Regions from separate parts of the Shewanella sp. POL2 genome, predicted to be linked through region 1. Evidence: predicted binding sites of a transcription regulator. Region 1 holds the regulator's gene; each other region holds the start of a gene.
The links. The regulator sigma-54, encoded in region 1, starts transcription at its own class of promoters, with help from an activator protein. The targets are predictions, from matches to a motif close to GTTGGCACGNNNNTNGNNT.

Region 1 (5,176 bases):
AGACCCGACTACATTATCGAAGATCTGCGTAGCATCGAGTTTAACGAGCAAGGACAAGTCAATAGTCGCGTCACGGCAAAGCACATGGAACACTATGAGCTTAAAAACCAAACCGACTTTATTCAGCCTGTCTATCTTGTGTATCCCGACCAAGGTAAAGCAAAATGGCAGATCAGAGCCGATCAAGGTCGACTCAACAAAGATACTGGCAAGGTTGTATTAGAAAATAATGTTATTATCGATGCCATCAGCCCTGGTGAACCGATACAAACCTTGTCCACCAGTTTTTTAGAACTCGATCTCAACACAATGATAATGACCTCTGACCGCATCATTTACGTCACAGGGAAAGATTTTAATATTCAAGGGCAAGGCCTTTATGCCGACCTTAACGCGCAGGAAGTGCAATTGACCAGTCAGGTAGTAGGAACCTATGAAGCAAAATAACATATTACTTGCCAGCCTAATGCTAATGATAAGCATGAATGCCTTCGCCAAGATCGGTGACTTACAGCAAGAAGTGAAAATTAAAGCCGTCAGTCAAACTGCGGACATTAAAAACAATCAGATCATTTTCTTCGGTCCCGTTGAAGTTGTTCAAGGCTCAATTAAAATCCATGCGGATCAACTCCGTGCATTTTCTGTCGAAGGCGAAAATAGTAAAGTCTTACTGGCTACTGGAAATCCGGCAACCTACAGCCAAATCCTGGATGATGGCCGCCCAGCATCTGCTAGCGCCAAAGAGATTCGCTATGAAATGGCCACTCGGACGTTGACCCTAACTGGTACAGCGACCCTAGACCAAGCGGGTAGTCAAGTTACAGGCAATTTAATTCGTTACGATATTATTCAGCAAAAACTGATCGCCGAAAGTAGCGGCAATGGTGATGATCGCGTAATTACCATTATTCAACCTGATAATTATCAGGAAGAACTCAAAAATACACCAACAGATAAACCTGTGAAAAAACAGGATTCTAAATGACCCAAATCACCTTAAAAGCACAGAATCTCGCCAAGAGTTATAAGAGTCGTCAGGTTGTCAAAGATGTCAGCCTGACGGTCAAAACGGGTCAAGTCGTCGGCCTACTCGGCCCTAACGGCGCGGGCAAAACCACCACCTTTTACATGGTCGTGGGCTTAGTTAAAAGCGATAAAGGCCATATCTTTATCGACGATGATGATTTAACCGCCGATCCTATGCATCTGCGTGCCCGCAAAGGTATTGGTTACCTACCACAGGAAGCGAGTATCTTTCGTAAATTAACCGTACACGACAACATCATGGCGGTACTGCAAACCCGTAAAGAGCTCAATAGTGACCAGCGCGAAGAAGCACTAGAGCAACTGCTAGAAGAGTTCCATATCACCCATATTCGTGACAGCCAAGGCATGTCCTTATCGGGCGGTGAACGTCGCCGCGTCGAAATTGCCCGCGCCTTAGCGGCCAACCCCAAGTTTATTCTGCTTGATGAGCCCTTTGCGGGCGTTGATCCGATCTCCGTTATCGATATCAAGAAAATTATCGAGCAGCTTAAGAGCCGAGGCCTTGGAGTACTTATCACTGACCACAATGTGCGCGAGACCTTAGACGTCTGTGAACATGCTTACATTGTGAGTCACGGTAATCTTATTGCCGAGGGCACACCCGCAGAGATCTTAGACAATCAGCAAGTTAGGGCTGTGTACTTAGGTGAACAATTCAGGCTATAGTTACTAAAACAAAGCTAATAAGCCTTGAATTTGAGAGCGCTAGGCTCCATCCATATGATATCAAGCGACCTAAACTCACAATAATAACCTAGGGATCAGCGGTAACATGAAAGCGTCACTCCAGCTCAAACTGGGTCAACAGTTAACCATGACGCCACAACTTCAGCAGGCCATTCGCCTGCTGCAACTGTCGTCATTGGAACTGCAACAAGAAATCCAGCAAGCCTTAGACTCTAATCCTCTTCTCGAGCTGGAAGAGGAGCAATTTGACGCGCCTAGCGAACGTAAGCAAGATATCGCCGATACCGACTTTAGCGAAACGACTGCCCAGCCACAGGAACAAGATAACTCCACCGTGGACATTGCCGAGTCGCTGACCAAAGAATCTCTGCCCGAAGAGTTACCCATGGATACCACTTGGGATGAAGTCTTTACCGCATCGCCAAACTCAGGTTCTGGCGCCAGCCGTGAAGATGACATGCCCTTCCAAGGGGAAACTAGCGAGGGGTTGTACGAACATTTAGAATGGCAAAAAAACCTCACACCCTTCTCTGAAACCGATTTAGCCATTGCCACCGCGATTATTGATGCCATTGACGATCAAGGTTATCTCACTCAAAGCACTGAAGATATCCTCGAAGCCATGGGCAATCCCGAGATTGAACTCGACGAAGTTGAAGCCGTGCTCAAGCGTATTCAACATTTCGACCCCGTTGGTGTCGCGGCAAGGGATTTAAGCGAATGTTTACTGATCCAGCTATCTCATTTTTCGCCTGATACCCCTCACATCGAAAACGCCCGCATGCTGATCAAAGATCATTTAGATCTGATCGCCGCTCGCGACTTTAGGCTGTTAATGCGTAAGACCAAACTGAAAGAAGACGAGTTAAGGGACAGTATTGCGCTGATCCAAACCTTAAATCCTCGCCCCGGTTTACTCATCACCCCTGTCGATGAAGAATATGTGATCCCCGATGTATCGGTGTCGAAGAAAAACGGCCGTTGGGTGGTCGAATTAAACCCTGACTGCATGCCAAAAATCAACGTAAATCAGCAATATGCAGCAATGGCCCGAAGTTCAAAAAATCAAGCTGATAGCCAATTTATTCGTGGCCATCTGCAAGAGGCTAAATGGTTTATCAAAAGCCTTGAAAGCCGCAACGAAACACTGCTCAAGGTGGCAAACTGCATAGTGCAATACCAACAGGGTTTCTTCGAATATGGCGAAGAAGCCATGAAACCTATGGTCCTTAACGATATCGCCGAAGCGGTAGAAATGCATGAGTCCACCATTTCACGGGTGACGACTCAAAAATACATGCATACCCCAAAAGGACTTTTTGAACTAAAATATTTCTTCTCAAGCCACGTCGGGACGGATGATGGCGGTGAGTGCTCATCCACAGCAATCAGAGCTTTCATTAAGAAACTGGTTGCAGCGGAAAACCAGAAAAAACCATTAAGCGACAGCAAGATGGCTCAACTTCTGGCAGAACAGGGAATTAACGTTGCGCGCAGAACCATTGCGAAGTACCGAGAAGCGATGCTTATTCCCCCTTCCAATCAGCGTAAAAGCTTATAGCCTATTGTGAGTATCGGAGGACGTTTCTATGCAAATAAACCTAAGTGGACACCATATCGAGATTACTGAATCGTTACGGGCATATGTTGAGGAAAAGTTTTCAAAACTTGAACGTCATTTCGAACAGATCAATAATGTGCACGTTGTGCTCAATGTTGAGAAAATGCAACAGATTGCCGAAGCGAGAATCAACCTCACCGGTGGTGAAGTCTTCGCGACTTCAGAGCATGCAGATATGTATGCTGCCATAGACGTCCTGATTGATAAACTTGATCGTCAGGTTATTAAACACAAAGAGAAGTTAACAAAACACTAGCAATGGAACTTCGTACCATACTGCGGCCGGAGTGCACAACCTGCGCCACTCCGGGCAGTAAGAAAAAGGTACTGGAACTCATCAGCGACTTAGCCGCTGCCCAGTACCCCACCCTCTCATCTCAAGAGATCTTCGAAAGCCTCGTGGCGCGCGAAAAGATGGGTAGCACAGGTATAGGTAACGGTATCGCCATTCCACATGGTCGATTAACCGATATAACACAACCCATAGCGATATTGATAAAATGTGAGGAGCCGATAGCCTTTGATGCTATCGATAAACAACCCGTCGATATTTTATTTGCACTACTCGTGCCTGCCGACCAATGTCAGCAGCACCTAAGTACCTTGTCATGCATGGCTGAAAAGCTCAGTGACAAGCAAATATTAAAACAATTGCGCAAGACGCATGATGAAACGGAACTCTATCAGGTAATCATTGGATGAAACTGGTCATAGTGTCAGGGCGTTCAGGCTCAGGCAAATCGGTCGCACTTAGAGTGCTTGAAGATCTCGGCTACTATTGTGTCGATAATTTGCCTTTGCCGTTGATTGGTAGTTTGCTTGAACAGCTCAAAGGCAGTAACGATCTCGTTGCTATCAGTGTTGACGTGCGCAATTTACCAGAGCAAGACAAAGTCCTGGTTAAACAGCTTGCCAGCCTGCCTACGGGCACTGAACTCACCAGCTTCTTCTTAAACTCCAGCGATAAAGTGTTGCTCAAACGCTACAGTGAAACGCGGCGCTTACATCCCTTATCGAAGAGCCGAGTGTCACTGCAAGAAGCCATCAAGCTTGAAGGCAAATTGCTCGAGCCGCTGTCACAGCAGATGGATCACTATATAGATACCTCGAATCTGAATATCTATGAACTCAGCGACCAAGTGCGGCAAATACTCCTTGGCAGTGTCGATAAGGAACTGGTGATCAACTTCGAGTCCTTCGGTTTTAAGCATGGTATGCCGACCGAAGCTGACTTTATGTTTGATGTGCGCTTTTTGCCAAATCCCCATTGGGAACCGGAGCTTAGACCTCTCACCGGTTTAGATGAACCCGTAGCGGAGTTTTTAAATCGTCAGCCACTGGTGAATAAGTTCATCTGGCAAATCGAGAATTTGCTCGAAACCTGGTTGCCCCATTTAGAGCGCAATAATCGTAGCTATCTCACGATTGCGATTGGTTGCACAGGTGGCCAACACCGCTCAGTCTATGTAGCTGAGCAACTAGCTAAACGTTTTAGTAATGGCAAACATAAAGTCAATGCGCGCCATCGAGAGTTGAGCCATGCCAAAACTTGAGCGCCAAGTCACCATCTGCAATAAACTCGGCTTACATGCCCGCGCCGCCACAAAGCTCGTGGTGCTTGCTTCTGAGTTTGATGCCAGCATTACGCTGATCCAAGGTGAAAAACAGGCCTCTGCCGCCAGTGTATTGGGTTTACTCATGCTCGAGACGGGCATGGGTAAAACCATCACCCTCATCGCCGAAGGCCCGGATGCCGAGCCTGCACTTAATGCCATTTGTGCCCTTATCGACGCTAAGTTTGACGAAGCCTGCTGATGGTAT
Region 2 (5,176 bases), on a different contig from region 1:
ACCTTAGATTTAGAGATCCCAAGCCTTCTTGCGGCCGCACTGAAACTTCCGGCTCTGGCCACATGAGTAAAAATCGCAATAGGTTCTAACAGTTCTAACATGGAAAGTCGCCTTAAGCAGTTTCGACAGTGATTTAAACTTTCGGAATAACGCAGGAATGCAGCATTCCATAACGCCTTAATATCTCACAGCAAATGGGTTCGTTGTAGAGATTTAAACCGAAAAAGTCAGCTAAAGTAGAGTGTTTTATCTGACTGAGTTGCCAGCTTTTCATTATATTTTAAGAGTATACCAAACATTAGTCTGAAGAATGTAACATTCCACACTAAATAGCCGCAAGCATTGGGATTAATATCAAGGTGCTTGGTAACAATTCCCCAATAAAAAGCCCCAAACACAAAGGTGCTGAGGCATTGATCATTTATACTGCTTTATTCATTTTGCCAGCTAGGCAAACGTTCTAGCATAAAAACCTGTTTATTCCCTTAGATATCTTCTGCGATATCTACTCACGCAATTCGTGGTGAGTGTTTTGCGTCAACACGTAAGGTGCTAACTCAGGCACTTCTTTACGCAGTTGATTTTCAAGCACTAGCAGGTTTTCAAAACGGTCACATAAACGGTCGGCTTTCGCTTCAATCCCCTTGGATTGGGATTCAATTTGCTGCTCAATATCATCGCCTAATCTATCCATTTTTTGTGAAAATGCCTCCATCTTAGCATCGAAGGACTCACCATCGCCGGCAAGAATTTGGCCACCGATATTCATCATCAGGGTGCCAATGGAGTTTTGCACGATTTGCTCCATTTCCTGTTCAAACTCATCGTTAAAAGTGTTTTGCATCGACTCTTCGGTCGCACCAAGGTAAAAACTATCGCCCTGCTTGTAGGCTACGGCATCGACACGCTTCTGCACACCTGCCATCATTTCATCAAACTTAGCGCCAGCGGCATCGCCCATCAATGGCGTTAACGCCATACTCACAGCTTGAGAGGCTAGTGCAACCGCTTCATTGACTAATTCAATCACCTCAGGTACCTGAGTTGACACCTCATCGGCATATTGGCTAACTAGCTTCTTCTGCTTATCAGTTAAAGTTACCTGCTTGCCTTCAACGTATAACTTGTCAACCTCGATACGATACTTCTCGGCGCCCTTCTCACTCATCACTAATTTTTTAGGTTCGACTTTCACATCATAATTAAGGGAAACCTCACAGCGCTCATCAATTTGCGGCTCGGTTTTCGCTTGTGCTGATTGCAAGCCAGAAGCACCTAAAATAACGCCCGATAATGCCACTCCAGTTAATAGCGTATTTATTTTCATTGTGGTTCATCCTTTAATCTGAGTAATTCGACTAAGCTAACATGCTAAAAGACAAAAAGCAGAAGATGTGCCAACTTTGTAACAATATGATTAGTATGGAGTTATAAAAATTAGCACCGATAGATGATTAGTGATTTTCACCAATATTTAGCTTAAGGGTGCTAATAAAAGAGGTAAATCAGAAGATTGAACGTCCGAGACGCTGGCTGAGATGCTCAAGCATCGCCGTCCCCGCGAGGGAGTTACCTTGGTTATCTAATTCGGGTGACCAAACGCAGACCGAGAGCTCCCCAGGGATCACCGCAATAATGCCGCCACCGACACCACTTTTGCCAGGCATTCCGACACGATAGGCAAACTCACCAGCGCCATCGTACAAGCCCGAGGTTGCTAACAGGGCATTTAACTGTCGAGTCTGCACTTGCGAAATAAGCTCGGTACCGTCTAAAGTTTTACCGCGATTAGCTAAATACAGCATCGCCCGCGATAGATCGGCGCAGTTCATTTTTAAGGCGCAGTAATGAAAATAAGTGCGCAGCACTGTATCGACATCACCTTGAAAATTGCCGAAGGATTTCATCAGATAGGCGATGGCCGCATTGCGAGCACTATGCTGATATTCAGAATCCGCCACTTGCTTATCGAAACAAACTTTATCGTTTTGACTCAACGCCCTGACCAATTCCAACATCCGATGCTTAGGTGCCCCTAAACGGCTCTGTAATAAGTCAGCGATGACTAACGCGCCAGCATTAATAAAGGGATTGCGAGGTTTACCCCGCTCGAGTTCGACTTGGACTAATGAATTGAAGGAGTGTCCCGAGGGTTCTTTGCCGACGCGGCTCCAAATTTCGGTTTCTTCATATAAAGTTAGCGCTAAGGTTAAGCTGAAAACTTTAGAAATACTTTGAATTGAAAATGGCTCAAGGTAATCGCCTGCGCCTATGGTTTCACCGTCAATAGTTGTCACGGCTATGCCCAATTTGCCAGCATCAACATTAGCGAGCGCAGGAATATAATTAGCAACCTTTCCTTGGCCGAGCAAGGGTCGAACTTTGTCGACCACTTCCTCTAATAACGCCTGTTCTGGCATTAACTCCACCAGATATCGTACAGTTCGCTAACTTCGAGTTGAGTCACTTTTTGACCCGCCCAGAATGCCTTAACAGCAGCGATATCTTCCTCGGTGCACTTCCCGATAGTTTGGGTCGCAATAATACCTTCCCATTCGATATGACCACCGCCATGGAAGCCTAGCTTACGGGCTTCAATCACCTCATCAATAAACTTATCGACAGTTGCATCAATTTCAGCTTCAGAGACAGATGCATCGAACGTCCAAGTGATGTCAAAACCTAACTCTTGGAATTCATCGACGCGCATTTTCTTACGTAAACGACGGCTACGATTCGTTGCCATAGTGATTTTCCCCGTTGTGTTAAAAAACCAATAAAAAGATAACGATATTAAGCGATACGCTCGAACATCAGATCCCATACGCCATGGCCAAGGCGATGACCGCGGGCTTCAAATTTCGTGAGTGGACGATGATCCGGACGCGGTACAACAGTACCATCGGCAGATTGATTCTTGTAACCGCTCGCCACATTCATCACTTCCAGCATATGTTCGCTGTAGTTTTCCCAGTCGGTTGCCATATGGAATACGCCGCCAATCTTCAGTTTACGGCGGATCAATTCGGCAAATTCAGCTTGTACGATACGGCGTTTGTGGTGGCGCTTTTTATGCCAAGGATCGGGGAAGAACAACTGCACACGCGTCAGGCTGCCATCGGCAATCGCATGTTCTAATACTTCCATCGCATCATGGTGATACACACGAAGATTGGTCACGCCCGCGGCAGCGGCATCACTTAAGCATGAGCCAACACCAGGCTTATGGACTTCAATACCGATAAAGTTCAGCTCTGGTGCTTCTTGCGCCATTTGCACTAAAGAAGCGCCCATACCGAAACCAATCTCCAGTACAGTGTCAGCTTCGCGGCCAAAAACTTCGGCTAAATCCAATGGTGTTGGGCTGTAATCTAAGCCCATTGTTGGCCACTGAGTCTCAATGGCTTGCGCTTGACCTTTAGTCAAACGCCCTTCTCTTAGGACAAAGCTTCTGATCTTACGCAGATACTTGCCTTCTTCATTAAATTCAGCGGTAGTGACTTCGCTCATTTTTGCCTCGTCTCGTGGACAACACCCTCTAAAAAGAAGGGCATTATCCAAAGTTCAACTTACAGTGCAAGCACTAATGGAGGCGAAGTATAACAAGATTCTTCGCCGGAGCGAATCTAGCGCTGTTTTTCCTGTGAGAGTGACTTGTTTGCCGCCCTATCTCCCGCTACACTGCGCCGATGAAATCTACAGCCTCCTTTGCAACACGTATCGTTAATTGGTACGACACCCACGGTCGTAAAACCCTCCCTTGGCAGCAAGATAAAACCCCATATAGTGTATGGGTTTCAGAGATTATGCTGCAACAAACTCAGGTGGCGACTGTTATTCCCTATTACCAGCGTTTTATGACGCGTTTCCCCGATGTATTAGCCCTCGCTAACGCGCCGGATGATGAAGTATTGCACCATTGGACAGGCCTTGGTTATTACGCTAGGGCTCGCAATCTGCATAAAGCCGCTAAGATGGTTCGCGATTTGTATCAAGGACAATTCCCGACGAATTTTGAGAAAGTGCTAGCACTGCCAGGCATTGGCCGCTCTACAGCGGGTGCAGTGCTATCCCTATCACTTGGGCAGCAGCATCCTATCCTCGATGGCAATGTTAAGCGCGTCCTAGCAAGACATGGCGCGATTTCGGGCTGGCCTGGACAAAAACCAGTGGAGGAGCAACTCTGGCAATTAACTGAACAGTTAACGCCAGAGCAGGATATTCAAAAATACAACCAAGCCATGATGGATATTGGTGCCAGTATTTGTACTCGCAGCAAACCCAATTGCGCCGCTTGCCCTGTGGCTATCGATTGCAAGGCCCAACTTATGGGTAGGCAAACCGATTTCCCGGGTAAAAAACCGAAGAAAACTATCCCAGAGAAATCTGCTTGGATGTTGGTTTTGCTCAAAGATAATCAAGTCTTCTTGGCTAAGCGCCCTCCTGCAGGCATTTGGGGCGGACTCTGGTGCTTCCCCGAGTTTAATACTCAAGCCGCACTCAATGCAGAGCTTGAAGCCCAAGGTTATAAAGCCGCTCAACTCGAACCATTAATTGGTTTTAGGCATACCTTTAGCCATTTCCATTTAGATATTCAGCCCATGCTACTGAATTTAGATAGTCACGCGAATGGCTACGACAAGCAAACCGCGGGTAAACAGATCGTGGGCGCAGTCATGGAACAAAATCAGTCTCTCTGGTATAACATCAATCAACCTTCCAAAGTGGGACTCGCCGCCGCAACTGAGCGCGTGTTAGCCAACTTGGGATCACTCGTAGCTATTGCTCGTAACCACTGTAGTCAGTAAGGAATAATCATGGCGCGTACTGTCAATTGCGTACATTTAAACAAAGAAGCCGACGGCCTAGACTTTCAACTGTATCCAGGTGATTTAGGTAAACGCATTTTTGATAACATCAGTAAAGAAGCTTGGGGCCTATGGCAGAAAAAACAGACCATGCTGATTAACGAAAAGAAACTCAACATGATGAATGTTGATGATCGTAAGTTTTTAGAAGAGCAAATGACATCCTTCCTGTTCGAAGGTAAAGACGTTGAAATTGAAGGCTTTGTGCCTGAAAAAGATCAAGAATAAGCCTAAGCACCTATCCATAAATAGCAAAAAAGCGCCTAAGGGCGCTTTTTTGTTACAGGAGAAATGGCGTGCTTACTTAC
Region 3 (5,176 bases), on a different contig from region 1:
TGCGGCGCTTCTACTGACAAGTTGTGCCTCTAGAGACAAGTATGTGCAGTGGGAAGATGTTCCTCCATCTAGCTTCCCTAAGCTAACGGCCATTGGTTATGCCCCGTTAGCGACTCAACCAGCGAAAGAGCAATCTCAAAGAATGTTGATGGCGATGCAAGCATCTAAAATTGTGGCTTACCGTGAGCTAGCTGAACAAGTATACGGCCAAAAGATCACCGCTAACAGCAGTGTCAGTGATTGGATGCTAACCGATGATAATGTTAAAGCTTCAGTCACTGGGTTGATCCGCGGCGCAAGAGTAGTTAAAAGTTATCCCGCAGGTGAGCATTACGTTACTGAGTTAGAACTTGATTTTTCTAAGGTATGGCAAATCTATCAGCAGCAGAGTCGGCCACAGAGAATTAAAGAAGTCACTTACTTTTAAGGTGTTATCTCCTATCCGCCAGAAGACAAGCATGAGATGGTTTGGGTACGGATAATCGATAAACAAAAACCGCGCTTACTAAGCGCGGTTTTTGTTTGAAATCCGTTTGTACTTATAACACCTTACGCTTTTAGATCATTGCCTAAGCTTGAGATTGTTGATGTTTTACCTTTATCGTTATACGTCAGCGTGGTGGCATTTCGGCTCGCCTGCAAGGCTTGAGCAAAGCGGTTTAGGCTTGCAAGATTCATCTCGATCAAACTAGCATTTTGTGCGTTGAGATCTTTGCATTCTGCTAGAGCCTCTTTAACCACTGCCATTTTATCGGATAGCTCAACTTGCTCTGTGAGTAAGGCTTTATCGCTGTGACTAGCCAGCAAGTCATCATTTGCTTTAAGGTCTTGTAGACATGTTGATTTTTGCTCAGCAAGCGACAAAAGCAAATCGGCGTTTTGGTCAACCAAAGCGCCTTTTTCCTTAAGAATAATTTGTTTAAGAACAGCCAAATGGGCGTGTTGTTGATCTACCAGTTTAGCTATTTCTGTCATAGTTACTCTTTATTAAGCTCATTTAATTCTGCTTCGAAGCTGGCAATATTCGCAGCCAACTTTTCGGGATCAATTTTATAACGACCTTCGGCAATGGCTTGTTTTATTTCGGCCACCTTCTTTTGGTCGACTTCAGGTAGACTGGCCATTTTGGTTTGAGCTCCTTGTAACTGTTGAGCTTGAGCCGTAATGACAACAGAGTCACCTTTTAGTTGAGTTGATTTAGCTGCTACCTGAGAGGTTTTCTCGCTTTCGCTGCTTTGTTTAGTGCTGTTTGAACGGACTTGTGCGGCCGCTCCGGCGTTAAATTTGCTAATATCAATTGCCATTTTAGGCTCCAGCGTCATGTATACGGATTTCTTAACTGGGGTATCGGCAGCTTATCGAAAAGCTTTAGCTTATTTTACATTCTAACTTCTACTTCGCCAATCGCCGTAATTATGGCATCTAGCTCTTTGTTAGAACTGCTATTTTTGATTCGAATTTGGTCGCCAATATTACCATCTTGCAGCGCCTCTCCCACAGTTTTTAGTACGAAGTTATTTGAACGCACATAAATCGACACTGTGTCATTTTTACAGACAAAGCAAAGGTTGTTCGCAAAAATAGGATAATTTTTCGCGACTCGGCGTTTAACTCTCACGCCTGTTAGCTGATTAGTATCGCTAAATTGCATGCCACGCAAACTATTTTGGTCAACATAGCGGATCTCGACCTGTAAAGGACTGATTAATTCACCTGGCGCTAAGGTTTCGGTTGCGACCACAACAGGAAAAAGAATGTCTACTCGAACAGACATAAAAATCTGCCAAGGGTAGGCGAGATCGGGGGTATCACAACTGACTTTTATGGTGTTATTACGGCTAATTTCGCGTTCTGAAGCTAATTCGACCCTTATTGGTGATGTGCACTGTGCTGGCAGCATTCGGTTATCGACCGTTTGTGGATTAATGTCGACTTTCGCATTTGCAGGTACAGCAATCTTTTCATTAATAAGGGCTTTAGCTAATTCGGATATCGCCGATACGCTAGGTATCACGGGTTCAGCCTTAGCTGCCGTGGATAGAAAAAGTGCGAAAATACTCAAAAAATAGACTAAATTTACTTTCATAATGAAGAGACTAGCTTGTAACGCCAGAATACACCTATACTTTTATCAAGCGTGAAACTGTTCAATGCTTCTTTCTTAGATTTTTGGTGTCAGAAGTTTGACTTAGTTTCAACTATGTTTATCGATAACAAGACGTAAGCAATTAATATGCCTATACTCAAACGAGTTTTAGGGCCGTACATAAACAGAACAACAAGGCAGAGTTATGTCGAGTATTCTTGATTCAGTCAACAAACGAACCCAACTCGTAGGTCAAAACCGGCTAGAACTATTGCTATTTAAGTTAAATGGTCGTCAACGGTTTGGGATAAACGTATTTAAAGTGAAAGAGGTTTTGCAATGCCCGCCATTAACGACATTGCCTAAACTCAATCCTTACGTCAAAGGAGTTGCCCATATTCGTGGCACAACTATTTCTGTTATCGATCTGAGTGCGGCAACGGGAGGGCGTCCGTTAGCGAGCACTGAAAATTGCTTTATCATCATTTCGGAATATAACCGTAGTGTGCAGGGGTTCTTGGTTAGTTCTGTTGAACGTATTATCAACATGAACTGGGAAGCTATTATGCCGCCACCGCAAGGTGCTGGGCGTTATTCCTATTTAACCGCGGTTACCGAGATTGAAGGTGAATTGGTTGAAATCTTGGATGTTGAAAAGATTTTAGATGAAATCTCACCTGTCAAAACGGCCATTAGTGAAGAGGTTAATGAGCAACTTACTCTCGATAGAAGTCAGCATTACCATATTATGGTGATTGATGATTCGGCGGTGGCACGCAAGCAAATTATTCGGTCGTTAGAGTCGTTAAATTTACAAATTGACACGGCAAAGGATGGTCGTGAGGCACTTGATAAGCTCAAGGCCATTGCAAGTGAAATGAATAACGTTGCCGATGAAATTCCACTCATTATCTCCGATATTGAGATGCCCGAAATGGATGGTTATACCTTAACGGCTGAGATCCGTGATGATCCTAAGCTTAAAAATATCAAGGTGGTACTGCACACCTCATTAAGCGGTGTCTTTAACCAAGCCATGGTACAAAAGGTTGGTGCCAATGACTTTATCGCAAAATTTAACCCTGACGAATTAGCTGCGGCAGTGAACAAGCATTTAAGTTTGTAGTGAGAGTGTGGGTTAGTGCCTAGTTGAGCTTTACGCTATAATCTAGCCCTTATTACATGATTGTTGTGCACTTATTTTGGTGCTTGCTATAGGATCTAGGACGTGAATGTGCCTGATAAATCACTCGCTGAAGCAGAATATAATCAATTTAGGTTGTTCTTAGAACAACATAGCGGCATCGTGCTAGGTGAAAATAAACAATACCTCGTACGTAGTCGTCTCGCGCCATTGATGGGCAAATATAACCTTCCTTCGTTATCCGATGTGGTAAAGCATTCGATGAAACCCACGGAACGAGCTTTACGAGCTGAAGTTATTGATGCCATGACCACTAATGAAACCTTATGGTTTCGTGATCGTTATCCATTTGAATTGCTTAATAATGTGCTATTACCAGAATACAGTAAGTTAGGTAGACCTTTAAAGATATGGTCTGCAGCTTGCTCGTCGGGTCAAGAGCCATATTCTTTAGCAATGACCATATTAGAGTACCAGCAAAAAAAACCAGGGGCGCTGCCTGGTGGTGCCTCGATTCAAGCAACGGATCTTTCTCCTTCTATGTTGGAGCGATGTAAAAATGCTGAGTATGATAGTTTAGCGTTAGCACGTGGATTGTCTGAAGAACGTAAGCGGCAGTTTTTTGATGCTTTGCCTTCTGGCAACATGCGCATAAAGGATAACGTTAAACGTCTCGTCAATTTCCGAGCTCATAACTTGCTCGAGAGTTACACTTTGTTGGGTAAGTTTGACATTATTTTTTTCCGAAATGTGTTGATCTATTTTGCCCCTGAGGCAAAAGCAAAAATTTTGCGGCAATTTGCTGCCGCGTTAAATCCCAAAGGTATCCTCTTTTTAGGCGCATCCGAATCCATTGCTGGCCTTACTGATGAATTTGATATGGTTCGTTGTAACCCTGGCATTTATTACCAAAAGAAAGCTTAAGGGTTTGATTTTAATTGATAATTACCGGCATAGTTCGGTAATTTTTTTATCTGCTATATCCCTCACAAACTTTATTACCTCCCATAAAAGTATTGGCACATGAATTGCTTTGTTCCCGTGAGTGACACGATGGAGGCAATTTTATGGCGATTAATTTTGATAAGGCACTGGGTGTTCACCAATTCACGTTGGGGATCCGTGCTGAGCGGGCTGAAGTGATTTCAAGCAATATCGCAAATGCTGATACGCCACATTATAAAGCCCGTGACGTCGATTTTTCTGCCGCCTTAAATGTTGCTAAAACCCAGCAACAACAGCGTAATAGCTTAGAGATGACCGCTGATGAGCAGCATTTTGGGCTAGCGCAGCTAACCGGGCAGTACGTTAAATTTCGAGTGCCGAATCAACCCGATACTGGGGATGGCAATACTGTCGACGTTCAACAAGAGCAATCAGCATTTATGCAAAATGCTCTCGAATATCAAATGTCTCTGGGGTTTTTAGACAGTAAATTTAGCGGTATGAAAAAAGCGCTGAGAGGGGATTAATCATGAGTTTATTTAATATCTTCGATGTTGCGGGGTCTGGCATGTCAGCCCAGTCTCTGCGGCTAAATACTACCGCGAGTAACATTGCTAACGCAGATTCAGTCTCCAGCAGTGTAGATAAAACTTACCGTTCTCGTCATCCTATTTTCGAAGCAGAAATGGCCAAGGCGCAAAGTCAGCAACAAGCTTCCCAAGGTGTCACGGTGAAAGGCATAGTCGAGAGTGATAAGCCCCTATTAAAAGAGTATTCGCCGGATCATCCGATGGCGGATGCTGATGGCTTTATTTACAAACCAAATGTCAATGTCATGGAAGAAATGGCTGACATGATTTCAGCTTCTCGCTCATATCAGATGAATGTTCAAGTGGCTGAGGCGGCAAAATCTATGCTGCAACAAACACTTGGGATGGGTAAATAATATGCGTTATTTAGGAGGTACGTTGTGAGCCTCATTAACCAACTGAGTCAAACCT
Region 4 (5,176 bases), on a different contig from region 1:
CTCAGTTTATAATCCACTTTGTTACTATAGGTTACCTGCTTAAGCGTAATAATCTATACCCGAATTTAAACTAGTTGCTTGATTTAAACCTAAATCGAGTTCTTCTGCCGAGAAATCATCCACATTTCCACCACTTGAACCGCCACTGTCTGCAAATCCTCCCTCACGGCGTTGTCCTTGGTCACCTTGAGAGACGTGACTGTCAGCGAGTTGCATGCCTTGTTCTTGTAATAATTCACGTAAACGAGGAATCGCTTGCTCAACCACATCGCGGGTCTGCGCCTGAGCAACATGGAATTGTACTTGCGTTTGGTCGCCATGTACTTGCACTTTAACTAGCATATGACCCAGTTCTGGCGGATCTAACCGAATTTCAGCCTGCTGGATCCCTTGACTTACCATAGTCACCAACTGCTGTTTCATCACGGGTGAAAAACGCTGGATCATCTCCTGCATTTGGTTTTGAGTTTCTACACCTTGGCGCAAGGAAAGCTGCACTTGTGGAATATCCTGACGATTTGTTACCTGCGTAGTCAAAGAATGCAATGAGGATACAGGTTTAAATTCAACAGGCTTAAACTCGCTGCCCGTCTCTTCACTGCCAGAGCTTAAAGCAGCAACTTGGCTATCTTGCTGCGCATCGAGAGTAACCGCTAACTTAGCGTCTTTTAGCAAAAAGCCTGCTGAAATCTCGGCGCGGGATGGGGTGTCAGCAGTAAGACTCGGGTCGATGGCTGTGGTACCTGATACATTAGTCGCTACATTAGTGCCTAAGGTATTAAGATCGTTAGTATTCGCGGCTGTGGCCGAATTCGTCGTTAAAACATCACTCGCAGAGGCATTGGCCGCTTTGATTGGTGTTTGATTATCAACGGCTTGTGATGCCATGCTTTGAAATGCAAGTGCTTTATCTGCTGGCTGCGTCGACACATTTATCGCCTTAGCGCCAATGTCTGTGGTACCAAGCTCTTTTCCCCCTAATACGGGCTCACCCTCGATGGGTAAAATATGATTTTCGGGCGGTTTAACGAACTTTTCGCTGCGCAGACCTGTAAGTAACGCTGCATCATCAATCAAATGCGGCTCATCAACAGAGGTACCTTGAGTATCCGTCTCAGCCACAGTCACGGCCGCAACCAAAGCATCGACATCAGCCGCTGAAATCTGTGGTTCTACACTTTCAGCATCAACGGCGTTCTGTTGTGAGGCTTGCTGTTGTAATAGCGGTACGGTGACTTGTGCAGTATTTTGTCCGGCCGCCTTTGGAGCGACTGCCCCAGAGCCTTCTGATTCAGTACTAACGTTCAGTTTGTTATCGCCAAGACCAGTGTTAGAGGGCTGAGCGTACTTAGCCATTTCATCGGAAAAAGTGCCGTCAACAATAGAGTTGTCGGTCTGAGATGGAGCATCGACTAATAACGAGGGTGAGTCGGCATCGGCATCATCCGTTACCGTGATATCAGCCTCAAGCGGCAAAGACTCGCCCGGCGCTGCCGCTTTCTTCATCTCATTTGCCATACCAATCTGGGCAAAAATCAAGTTGATATCGGCTTCATCATCAGTGTTGGTATCGTCAGTGCTGGCTTCCACTTTGGCAGATTTGACGGCAACATCCTGAGACACTGGGGGTTTAGTCGAGGGGGAAGATACGGATGTGACTAAAGCCAACGCTGCAGAAAAGTCTTCACTATTAGCATCTTGCCCCAATATTTTACTTGAGCCAGCACTATTTTTCGCATTAGATACTAATAGGATATTGTTCATTTGTTGCATAAAAGCTCCTAAACATCCGCCCAGAGGAAAAAGAGCGTGGGCAAACGTCAATTTATACGGCTTTGGCTATATCTGGCATAAATCAAGCAAATAAAATGCCAACAAATGGATATTAAAAATTCGAGTATTATTGACTGTCGGATTGGTTAATTACTTCTTACGACGGAAAAATTGCTGCGAAGCAAATTCATCCGTCATTTTTTGCTCTTTTTTGAGCTCAATGACTTGGCGCTTTTTCTCTTTATTTTCTAACAGTAGTTCTACAGCCTTACGTTTTTTTGTTTTTCTAGCCAGTGCTGCTGACGGTAGTGTTTCTGCTTTTCACCATCGGCTACGACACGATTTTGCTGAGCAATAGCCTCATCGATTTGCCGAATAAAACGATGGAATTGGTGGTAATGACTCGCACTAATGGCCTGCCCCTGCTGCGACTGCATCTGCTTCATATAATCCAAGCGATAGTTATTTAGCGCATCGAGCTGATTTTGGCGCTTTTGGCACTCAAGTTGTGCCGACTTGAGCAGCAGCGCAGCCTGTTCCTCGGCATCGAGGGCTAACTTTAATACGAGTAATAGGGGATCGGCATTCGCCATAACGGCCTCAATTATTTACATTGCGCAGCAAGTTGCCCGAGCATCATTTGACTATCAGCAAAACTAAAGGCATCACGCATGGTTTGCCGCAGAAAAGCGTTCATTGCAGGTTGTAGACGTATCGCATTATCAATACGAGGATCGCTCCCTTGTGCATAAGCGCCAATAGAAATCAGATCCTTATTCTGCTGATAAAGGGAATAGGTTTGCTTGACGCGGCGCATGGCCTCAAGATGTTCATTGGAAATTACCATAGGCGCCACACGGCTAATAGAAGCCTCAATATCAATGGCAGGATAATGCCCAGAATCAGCAAGCGATCGAGAAAGCACAATATGACCATCGAGGATCGCCCGAGAAGCATCAGCAATCGGGTCCTGTTGGTCATCGCCCTCGGTCAGTACTGTGTAAAATGCGGTGATAGAACCCTGTCCAGGACCACCATTGCCCGCCCGTTCAACCAGACGCGGCAATTTAGCAAACACCGATGGTGGGTAACCTTTAGTCGCCGGCGGTTCACCGACAGCCAGAGCAATCTCACGCTGCGCTTGGGCGTAACGAGTCAGACTATCCATTAATAACAATACGTTATAGCCTAAATCACGAAAATATTCAGCGATACGAGTCGAGGTTTCACAGGCGCGAAGGCGCATCAGCGGTGAAGTATCGGCGGGGGCAGCTACCACAACCGATCGCGCTCTCCCCTTTTCACCTAGGATTTCTTCAATAAATTCTTTGACTTCGCGGCCACGCTCCCCAACGAGCCCCACCACAATAATGTCGGCCGTGGTACCTCGGGTCATCATACCTAACAGCACACTCTTACCCACACCGGAGCCCGCAAACAAGCCCATACGTTGTCCCTTGCCAACAGTTAACATGGCATTGATGGCGCGTACGCCCACATCGAGTGGTTCGGTGATCGCACGGCGTGAAAGCGGATTGATGGCGTTACTGTGTCTTGGCGCCTGCTGTTCGGTAGATAACGCGCCGAGGCCGTCTAACGGCACACCATTACCGTCGAGCACGCGCCCTAACAGGGATAAGCCCACATTCAGACCCGCCTGCTCTCCAAGGGGAACAACCCGTGCACCGGGTAACACGCCACGCAGCTCTTCAATTGGCATGAGATATAATAATTCATCATCAAAACCAACGACTTCGGCAATTAACTCTCCTGCCATGGTCTCAATAGAACACAAACTACCGACGGGTGCTCGACAGCCACTTGCCTCTAAGGTTAAGCCGACCACGCGCACTAATTGTCCACAGGCAACAGCGCGAAATGGGGGCACGTTATTGATGCAATGATTCAGTTTATTCAGCAGTTGATGGCGGCGATTTTGCATCTTGCTCTCCATCAGCTTGCGACTCTGTACTCAGGGACTCGGTGCTCTGCGCCTCGTCACCTAGCTCTGAACTCGATCCCCGTTTTGCAGCGTTTTCCTCATCGAGAACCGCTTGGCGCTGTTGCTGCTGGTGACTCAAATGGGACTGTTGATTACGTAAGGACTCAAACACCGCATCGATGCGCGAGGACAGGGTTAAGTCCACCAGCGAGCGTTGGCTGCTGATAATACAATCCCCAGAATTTAAGCTGGGATCGGCCTCTAACTGCCACTGATTACGGTTCAATTGGGTACTGGAATATAGCTGCTCCACCAAGGCAACATCATCGGGATGCATGCGAATACTGACGCTTTGCTCCTTGATTGGCAGAGATTCGACCCCTAAACGTAGCGCCGACAGGATTTGTTCTGGATGAGTTTTAAGTTCATGACCAATCACAGATTTGGCCAGCGCCATAGTGAGTGTCATTAAGGAATGTTCAATATCGCCATCGAGTAATTGCAATGGCTTTTCAAATTGGCTTAACAGTCCTTCGAAGCGGCTGACTAATGCCTTGGCTTCAGCAAGCCCAGCCTCAAGCCCTTGCTCATGACCTTGGGCTAGGCCCTCGGTATGGCCTTGCTCTAAACCTTCGAGTCTGCCCTGCTCCAGTCCTTCGGCATAACCTTGCGTCTTACCTTCGTTAAAACCTTCTTCTTCGGCTTGAGCGCGAATATCTTCAATTTCCGCCATGGTGGGTGGCGCAATGGTTTCGGCGGCCACCGCCTTCGGCGCTTGCTGCGGCGAATAACCAAAGAGGTTTGAAATACTCACCTCTTCGGTTTGGGTCACATCGGGTAATTGCCAATGGCTGAACTCGATCTCCGAGTCGCTCACCACCCGATGGGACAATTTATTGTCGCTATTGTCACTCCGATTAGAGGAACTCATCGCCACCACCGCCGCCTAACATGATTTCACCGCTGTCACTTAATCGACGTGCAATTGACAGAATTTCTTTTTGGGCGATTTCCACTTCGCTGATCCGGATTGGGCCCATCGCCTCTAAATCGTCACGCAGCAATTCGGCGGCCCGTTTAGACATATTGCCTAAAATCTTATCTTTGAGCTGATCGTCTGCGCCCTTCAGCGCCTTCATTAATACATCCTGCTGCACTTCACGCAGCAAGGTTTGAATACCACGGTCGTCCACATCGATAAGGTTTTCAAATACAAACATCAAGTCTTGGATCTGCTGCGCCATTTCCTCGTCGGTTTCGCGCATGGTTTCCATTAACTGACTTTCGACACCGGTATCGAGGTAGTTCATAATGTTGGCCGCCGCCTTTAGGCCGCCCATTTTCGCCGCTTGCGCACCACCTTGGCCGGCGAATTGTTTCTCCATGATGTCGTTTAATTCTTGCAATGCTGCTGGTTGCACTTCTTCAAGATTGGCGATACGCATCATTAAGTCTAACCGA

Region 2: the regulator sigma-54 is predicted to act here: its motif matches at 1,384-1,402, upstream of SHEWPOL2_RS20935 (YggN family protein).
Region 3: the regulator sigma-54 is predicted to act here: its motif matches at 2,223-2,241, upstream of flgA (flagellar basal body P-ring formation chaperone FlgA).
Region 4: the regulator sigma-54 is predicted to act here: its motif matches at 1,858-1,876, upstream of SHEWPOL2_RS00205 (flagellar hook-length control protein FliK).

Annotation. Positions count from the first base shown of each region.
Region 1 covers NZ_AKZL01000133.1:1,754-6,929, forward strand. The annotation lists gene lptC (LPS export ABC transporter periplasmic protein LptC) at 1-447, shown strand, start outside; gene lptA (lipopolysaccharide transport periplasmic protein LptA) at 434-985, shown strand; gene lptB (LPS export ABC transporter ATP-binding protein) at 982-1,713, shown strand; gene SHEWPOL2_RS20870 (RNA polymerase factor sigma-54) at 1,820-3,295, shown strand; gene hpf (ribosome hibernation promoting factor) at 3,324-3,611, shown strand; gene ptsN (PTS IIA-like nitrogen regulatory protein PtsN) at 3,614-4,057, shown strand; gene rapZ (RNase adapter RapZ) at 4,054-4,908, shown strand; gene SHEWPOL2_RS20890 (HPr family phosphocarrier protein) at 4,895-5,170, shown strand.
Region 2 covers NZ_AKZL01000134.1:1,491-6,666, reverse strand. The annotation lists gene SHEWPOL2_RS20940 (LysR family transcriptional regulator) at 1-101, opposite strand, end outside; gene SHEWPOL2_RS20935 (YggN family protein) at 506-1,327, opposite strand; gene glsB (glutaminase B) at 1,506-2,420, opposite strand; gene SHEWPOL2_RS20925 (YggL family protein) at 2,420-2,746, opposite strand; gene trmB (tRNA (guanosine(46)-N7)-methyltransferase TrmB) at 2,794-3,510, opposite strand; gene mutY (A/G-specific adenine glycosylase) at 3,690-4,808, shown strand; gene SHEWPOL2_RS20910 (oxidative damage protection protein) at 4,818-5,096, shown strand; gene SHEWPOL2_RS20905 (YceI family protein) at 5,169-5,176, opposite strand, start outside.
Region 3 covers NZ_AKZL01000001.1:68,398-73,573, reverse strand. The annotation lists gene SHEWPOL2_RS00365 (LPP20 family lipoprotein) at 1-427, shown strand, start outside; gene SHEWPOL2_RS00360 (flagellar protein FlgN) at 550-975, opposite strand; gene flgM (flagellar biosynthesis anti-sigma factor FlgM) at 978-1,304, opposite strand; gene flgA (flagellar basal body P-ring formation chaperone FlgA) at 1,379-2,086, opposite strand; gene SHEWPOL2_RS00345 (chemotaxis protein CheV) at 2,292-3,212, shown strand; gene SHEWPOL2_RS00340 (protein-glutamate O-methyltransferase CheR) at 3,315-4,154, shown strand; gene flgB (flagellar basal body rod protein FlgB) at 4,298-4,702, shown strand; gene flgC (flagellar basal body rod protein FlgC) at 4,705-5,121, shown strand; gene flgD (flagellar hook assembly protein FlgD) at 5,146-5,176, shown strand, end outside.
Region 4 covers NZ_AKZL01000001.1:41,486-46,661, forward strand. The annotation lists gene SHEWPOL2_RS00205 (flagellar hook-length control protein FliK) at 40-1,773, opposite strand; partial or broken gene fliJ (flagellar export protein FliJ) at 1,924-2,366, opposite strand; gene fliI (flagellar protein export ATPase FliI) at 2,378-3,715, opposite strand; gene fliH (flagellar assembly protein FliH) at 3,684-4,646, opposite strand; gene fliG (flagellar motor switch protein FliG) at 4,633-5,176, opposite strand, start outside.